Regions from separate parts of the Streptomyces sp. NPDC058246 genome, predicted to be linked through region 3. Evidence: riboswitches for the same ligand, from Rfam matches in the RefSeq annotation. Region 3 holds a riboswitch; each other region holds the start of a gene.
The links. Region 3 has a riboswitch for thiamine pyrophosphate ahead of thiO (glycine oxidase ThiO). Riboswitches for the same ligand answer to the same signal wherever they lie in the genome.
Positions count from the first base shown of each region.

Region 1: it holds a riboswitch for thiamine pyrophosphate, as region 3 does, so the genes downstream of both, thiC (phosphomethylpyrimidine synthase ThiC) here and thiO (glycine oxidase ThiO) in region 3, are expected to answer to the same signal.
Region 2: it holds a riboswitch for thiamine pyrophosphate, as region 3 does, so the genes downstream of both, ACFVXA_RS20730 (thiamine ABC transporter substrate binding subunit) here and thiO (glycine oxidase ThiO) in region 3, are expected to answer to the same signal.

Region 1 covers NZ_JBHVWZ010000009.1:112,752-115,010, forward strand. Annotated here, with positions in the region: gene ACFVXA_RS16030 (YibE/F family protein) at 1-1,155, opposite strand, end outside; TPP riboswitch at 1,227-1,383, shown strand; gene thiC (phosphomethylpyrimidine synthase ThiC) at 1,376-2,259, shown strand, end outside.
Region 2 covers NZ_JBHVWZ010000013.1:132,518-134,776, reverse strand. Annotated here, with positions in the region: gene rlmN (23S rRNA (adenine(2503)-C(2))-methyltransferase RlmN) at 1-1,033, shown strand, start outside; TPP riboswitch at 1,058-1,163, shown strand; gene ACFVXA_RS20730 (thiamine ABC transporter substrate binding subunit) at 1,242-2,259, shown strand, end outside.
Region 3 covers NZ_JBHVWZ010000007.1:88,156-90,414, reverse strand. Annotated here, with positions in the region: gene ACFVXA_RS12935 (NAD(P)/FAD-dependent oxidoreductase) at 1-621, opposite strand, end outside; gene ACFVXA_RS12930 (hypothetical protein) at 654-1,049, opposite strand; TPP riboswitch at 1,102-1,215, shown strand; gene thiO (glycine oxidase ThiO) at 1,213-2,259, shown strand, end outside.

The DNA.
Region 1 (2,259 bases), on a different contig from region 3:
CAGCACAAGGGTGTTGACGACCGACGCGATGTGATCGCGGCCGATGCGGATGCCCGCGCGGTACAAGCCGCGCCAGCCCATGGTGGGATTCGCCTCGTGCAGCTCCCAGACCGCGGACGTCTGGGTCACCGTCACATCGTCGAGCACACCGAGCGAACCGATGATGATGCCCGCGAGCAGCAGACCGCTCATGTCGATGGACGGATACAGGCCGTGGATCAGGCCGGTGTTGTCGTCGGTGTTGCCGGTCAGCGACGCCCAGTCGATGAACAGGGAACCGAGCACGCCGATCAGGATGAGCGAGAGCAGCGTGCCGATCACCGCCACCGACGTGCGGGCCGAGAGGCCGTGGCACATGTAGAGCGCGATCAGCATGATGGCGCTGGACCCGACAATCGCCACGATCAGCGGATTCGAGCCCTGCAGGACCGCGGGCAGGATGAAGAAGCTCAGGATAAGGAAGCTGATGGCCAGCGCGATCAGCGCCATGACGCCGCGCATCCGGCCCACGACCACGACCGCCAGGGCGAAGATTGCGGCGAGAAGTGCCAGGGGGACCTTGCGGTTCACGTCGGTGACCGAGTACTGCAAGTCCTTGGGCGCGGAGGGTTCGTACGCGACCACGACCTTCTCACCTTGGTGCAACTGCCGAGACTGGTCGGGCTGGACGATCTCGGTGAACGTACGGCCCTTGTCCTTACCGGTGTCGATCCGGACCGTCGCCTTCTTGCAGTCGCCCGTCGCCTGCTGCTGAGCGGAGGAGCCCTCGGCGGTGGAGGTGTCGCCCGTCGGGGTCTCCCCCGAGGCGTTCACGGACTTGCAGTCCACCGTGTCGACCTTGGTGACCGTCGCCTGCTGTGTCTGCCGGTCGAACCCGACACCGGTGCGCTCGTGTGAGGGGGCACCGCCGGGCCAGAGCACCACGAGACCCACGACGACCGCCGCGGTGAAGGGGATCAGCACCGCCGCGATCACCTTGCGCAGGTGCTTGGAAACGGGCGCGGCGGGCCCATGGCTGTGACTGTGCGAGTGGCCGTGCCCGCCACCCGGTCCATGCCCGTGTCCGTCGCCGGAGCCCTGTCCATGGCTGTCACCCGAGCCGGGCCCGCGCGGCGGCTCGGACGGCGGAAACGGGGGCTGCTGCGTTGTGGTCACCGACCGATCATCGCAAGAACGAGGGGGGCCCTCTGTTCACCGCGCCAGATATGACGCTAGCGTGGAGGCACCTTTGCACACGCGGGAGCTCGGAGCACCGGGCTGAGAGGGCGCTGACCTTCGTCTAAGCGATGTTTCACATGAAACATCGGCGGGCGGAAGCCGCTGCGTCGACCGCCGAACCTGTTACCGGGTAATGCCGGCGTAGGGAGTAGGTCTCATGACCAACAAGGACGTACGCACGCCTGCCTCCAGCCAGACGGACGGGGCGCTCGCTCCGGACGACAACGGTGGGGCGGCAGCCTCGACCGTGAACGGCGAGGCCGGGAAGTCCATCGGCTGGCACAAGGCGTATGTCGGGGGTTCGCGCCCCGATCTACGGGTGCCGGTCCGTCAGGTGCACCTCACCAACGGGCAGTCCGTCACGCTGTACGACACCTCCGGCCCGTACACCGATCCGACCGTCGACACCGACGTACGCAGGGGTCTGGCGCCGCTGCGCGAGAACTGGATCATCGCCCGCGGCGACACGGAGGAGTACGCGGGCCGCCCGGTCCGCCCCGAGGACGACGGGGTCAAGCACACCTCACCACGCGGGGGCCTCAGGAACCTCGACGCGGTCTTCCCGGGGCGGCCGCGCCAGCCGCGCCGAGGCCGGGCCGGAGAGGCGGTCACACAGCTCGCGTACGCCCGGCGCGGTGAGATCACGCCCGAGATGGAGTTCGTGGCGGTCCGCGAGAACGTCGATCCCGAAGTCGTACGCGAGGAGATCGCCGCCGGTCGCGCGGTACTGCCCGCGAACGTCAACCACCCGGAGATCGAGCCGATGATCATCGGCAAGCGATTCCTGGTGAAGGTCAACGCCAATATCGGCAACTCCGCGGTCACCTCCTCCATCGAGGAGGAGGTCGAGAAGATGACCTGGGCGACCCGCTGGGGCGCCGACACGGTCATGGACCTGTCCACCGGCCGCAACATCCACACCACCCGCGAGTGGGTGCTGCGCAACTCCCCCGTCCCCATCGGCACGGTGCCGCTCTACCAGGCGCTGGAGAAGGTGGACGGCCGCGCCGAGGAGCTGACCTGGGAGATCTACAAGGACAC
Region 2 (2,259 bases), on a different contig from region 3:
CACGCCCGCCGAGCGCAAAGAGGCCGTTGCCGCGATCGGTGAGAAGCCGTTTCGCGCCAAGCAGCTCTCGCAGCACTACTTCGCGCGGTACGCGCACGACCCCGCGGAGTGGACGGACATCCCGGCCGCCTCGCGCGGCAAGCTCCAGGAGGCGCTGCTCCCCGAGCTGATGACGGTCGTGCGGCATCTGTCCACCGACCAGGACACCACCCGCAAGACCCTGTGGCGGCTCTTCGACGGCACGCTCGTCGAGTCCGTGCTGATGCGTTACCCGGACCGGGTGACCATGTGCATCAGCTCGCAGGCCGGATGCGGGATGAACTGCCCCTTCTGCGCCACCGGACAGGCGGGGCTCGACCGGAACCTGTCCACCGGTGAGATCGTGCACCAGATCGTGGACGGGATGCGGGCGCTCAGGGACGGCGAGATCCCCGGTGGTGCGGCCCGGCTGAGCAACATCGTCTTCATGGGCATGGGCGAGCCGCTCGCCAACTACAAGCGCGTGGTCGGGGCGATCCGGGCGCTCACCGACCCCGAGCCCGACGGGCTGGGGCTGTCCCAGCGCGGGATCACCGTCTCCACCGTGGGGCTCGTCCCCGCGATCCACCGGTTCTCCGACGAGGGCTTCAAGTGCCGCCTCGCCATCTCGCTGCACGCGCCGGACGACGAACTGCGCGACACCCTCGTACCGGTCAACACACGGTGGAAGGTGCGGGAAGTGCTGGACGCCGGCTGGGAGTACGCCGCCAAGTCCGGCCGTCGGCTCTCCATCGAGTACGCCCTGATCCGGGACATCAACGACCAGGCGTGGCGCGGTGACCGGCTCGGGCGACTGCTCAAGGGCAAGCCGGTGCACGTCAATCTCATCCCGTTGAACCCGACCCCGGGTTCGAAGTGGACCGCGTCGCGGCCCGAGGACGAGAAGGCGTTCGTCGAGGCGATCGCCGCGCACGGGGTGCCGGTGACCGTCCGGGACACCCGCGGTCAGGAGATCGACGGGGCGTGCGGTCAGCTCGCGGCCACCGAGCGGTAACCTGTCCTGCGTACGTACATCTTCATATTCCGACAGGGGAGCGCCACAGCGCTGAGAGTGCGGGAGAGACCGCAGACCCTCTGAACCTTGCCCAGGTCATTCTGGGTAGGAAGTTCGGTCGCCACTCAAGCTGTTGCGCCCTGCCCGGGAACTGTCAGAGGTCCCGGGCAGGGCCGCGTCTCTTCCTGGTCATCCAGGAGGAAAATCAGTGAGCATCACCCATAAGCGGTTCGCGGCCGTGGGCGTCGGCCTGGGCCTGGTCGCGCTGCCAGTACTGTCCGCGTGCGGGTCGTCCGAGAGCAACGGCTCCGGGGACTCCAAGACCATCACGCTCGTCAGCCACGACTCGTGGGCCGTGTCGAAGAGCGTCCTCAAGGACTTCGAGAAGCAGTCCGGCTACAAGGTCAAGGTCCTCAAGGACGGCGACGCAGGGCAGGCCGTCAACAAGGCGATCCTCACCAAGGACAACCCGCAGGGCGACGTCTTCTTCGGCGTCGACAACACCCTGCTGTCCCGCGCCCTCGACAACGGCCTCTTCCAGTCGTACGAGGCCAAGGGTGTCGACCGGATCCTGCCCGAGTACCAGGTCGACCAGGACAAGCACCGCGTCACGCCCATCGACTCCGGCGACATCTGCGTCAACTACGACAAGGCCTACTTCAGCAAGCACAAGCTGACGCCGCCGCAGTCCTTCGACGACCTCACCAAGCCCGCCTACAAGAACCTCCTCGTCACGGAGAACGCCTCCACGTCCTCGCCCGGCCTCGGCTTCCTGCTCGGCACCGCCGCGAAGTACGGCGACGGGGGCGCCTCCGGCTCGAGCGAAGCCGGGAGCGGGGGAGGCTGGCAGGACTACTGGAAGAAGCTCAAGGCCAACGGCGTGAAGGTCGTGGACGGCTGGGAGCAGGCGTACAACGAGGAGTTCTCGGGATCCGCCGGCGGCAAGAAGGCCAAGGCCGACCGGCCGCTCGTCGTCTCGTACGCCTCCTCGCCGCCCGCCGAGGTCATCTACGCCGACCCGAAGCCGGCCACCGCGCCCACCGGTGTCGCGGACGGCACCTGCTTCCGGCAGATCGAGTACGCCGGGCTGCTGAGCAACGCCAAGAACACCAAGGGCGGCAAGGCGCTCCTCGACTTCCTGGTCACCAAGGAGTTCCAGGAGGACATGCCGCTGAACATGTTCGTGTACCCGGTGGTCAAGGGCGCAGCGGTGCCCGCCGAGTTCA
Region 3 (2,259 bases):
GGCCCCGCTGTCCGCGTACCAGGCCGCCATCGGCGCGGCCACCTCGGCGGGCAGCGCCCCGGCGAGCGGGCGGTCGGCGGCCTCGACGACGGTCACCACGCACCCCGCCTCGCGCGCCGCCGTGGCGAACTCCGCGCCGATCCACCCCGCCCCGACGACCACGATGTCGTGCTGCTGGGCGAGGACGGGACGCAGCCGCTCGGCGTCGTCCAGGGTGCGCAGCAGATGGACCCCGGGCACACCCTCAGCGCCCGGCAGCTGGATCGGTTCCGCGCCGGTCGCGATGACCAGGACGTCGTACCGAACGGGCCCGGTGGCGGTATCCAGCTCATGGTCCCCGGGGCGCACGCCGGTGGCCTCGCGACCGAGCTGCAGCTCGATGTCCAGCGCCTCGAAGTCGACGTCGAAGGCGGAGCCCTCGGCCTTGCCGAGCAGCACGGCCTTGGACAGCGGTGGTCGGTCGTACGGCTGGTGGGGTTCCGCGCCGATCAGCGTCACACTGCCGGTAAAGCCCTGTTCGCGCAGGGCGACGGCGGTCTGCACACCAGCCATGCCCGCACCCACCACGACGACCCGCCGTGCCGTACGCCCCTGCGACTGCGCCTGCGTCTGCTCGCTCACCTGATCACCATAGACAACTGACAATTCGTCAGTCAGCGGACGTGCTCAGTGACCTGTTCCACACTGCCCGTCCGCGCTTCCGCCTCCGCGACTCCCACTTCCTCGACCACGCTCGTCCCGCTGCCCGTCCGCGACTCCCACTCCCAGGTCTCCTCCAGGCGTACGCGCCCGTCGGGCAGCTCCACGACGAGGGACGCGCAGTGCCCCGACGACGTGCTGCCGTCGTGCTTGAGCTGTACGTAGCGGAAGTCGAGGCGGTCACCCTCACGGCTACCCACGAGGTACCCGCGTACGACATCGCCGCCCGCGTACTCGGCCCAGATCTCGCCGTTCTTCTCGTGGTAGGTGAACCTGGTGCGCGTGCCCACCTGACCTGGCGCCTGGTCGGCGATCGGGGCGAGGACGAGGCCGTCGAGCGAGCGGGGCATGGCGGGAGGCTCCCTTACTGAGACGGGTCGCGGCGGGCTAGGGTGGCCAACGTAAAGCACTCGCGGGAGCCCGGACGCACCGGGCTGAGAGGGAGGCTGGGACGGCCTCCGACCGTACGAACCTGATCCGGGTCATGCCGGCGAAGGGAGGGGCTGGACGCCCATGTCGCCTACGCGTACATCAGACACACGCACATCGGACACACGTACATCAGACGTCCTCGTCGTCGGGGGCGGAATCATCGGTCTCGTGACGGCCTGGCGGGCCGCGCAGCGCGGGTTCACGATCGCCCTCGTGGATCCCGGACCCGGCGGCGGAGCGGCCCAGGTCGCGGCCGGCATGCTCGCCGCCGTCACCGAACTGCACTACGGCGAGCAGACCCTGCTGGGCCTCAACCTCGCCTCCGCGCGCCGCTATCCGGACTTCGCCGCCGAGCTCACCGGGGCGACGGGGCAGGACCTCGGCTACCGCCAGTGCGGCACCCTGGCCGTGGCGCTGGACTCCGACGACCGCGCCCATCTGCGTGAACTGCACACCCTGCAACGCGAGTCGGGGCTCGACTCGGAGTGGCTGAGCGGTCGCGAGTGCCGCCGCCTGGAGCCGATGCTGGCGCCCGGCGTACGCGGCGGGCTGCGGGTCGACGGCGACCACCAGATCGATCCGCGCCGGCTCGCCAGGGCCCTGGTCACGGCGTGCGAGCGGGCCGGAGTGGTGTTCCACCGGACGTGGGCGGAGCGCCTCGCCGTCGTACGGGACCGGGCCGCCGGAGTGGTCACCACGGACGGCACCGAACTGACCGCCGGCCAGGTGGTACTCGCCGGGGGCAGCCTCAGCGGGCGTCTCCAGGGCGTCCCCGACGACGTCCTGCCGCCGGTGCGTCCGGTGAAGGGGCAGGTACTGCGGCTGACCGTGCCGCAGCGGTACGCGCCCTTCCTGAGCCGCACCGTCCGTGCCGTGGTGCGCGGCAGCCAGGTCTATCTGGTGCCGCGCGAGAACGGCGAACTCGTCGTCGGCGCGACCAGCGAGGAACTGGGCTGGGACACCACGGTGACCGCGGGCGGCGTGTACGAGCTGCTGCGCGACGCCCACGAGCTGGTTCCCGGGATCACCGAGCTGCCGCTCACCGAGACCCGCGCCGGACTGCGCCCGGGGTCCCCCGACAACGCGCCGCTGCTGGGCCCGACCTCACTGGACGGCCTTCTGCTGGCC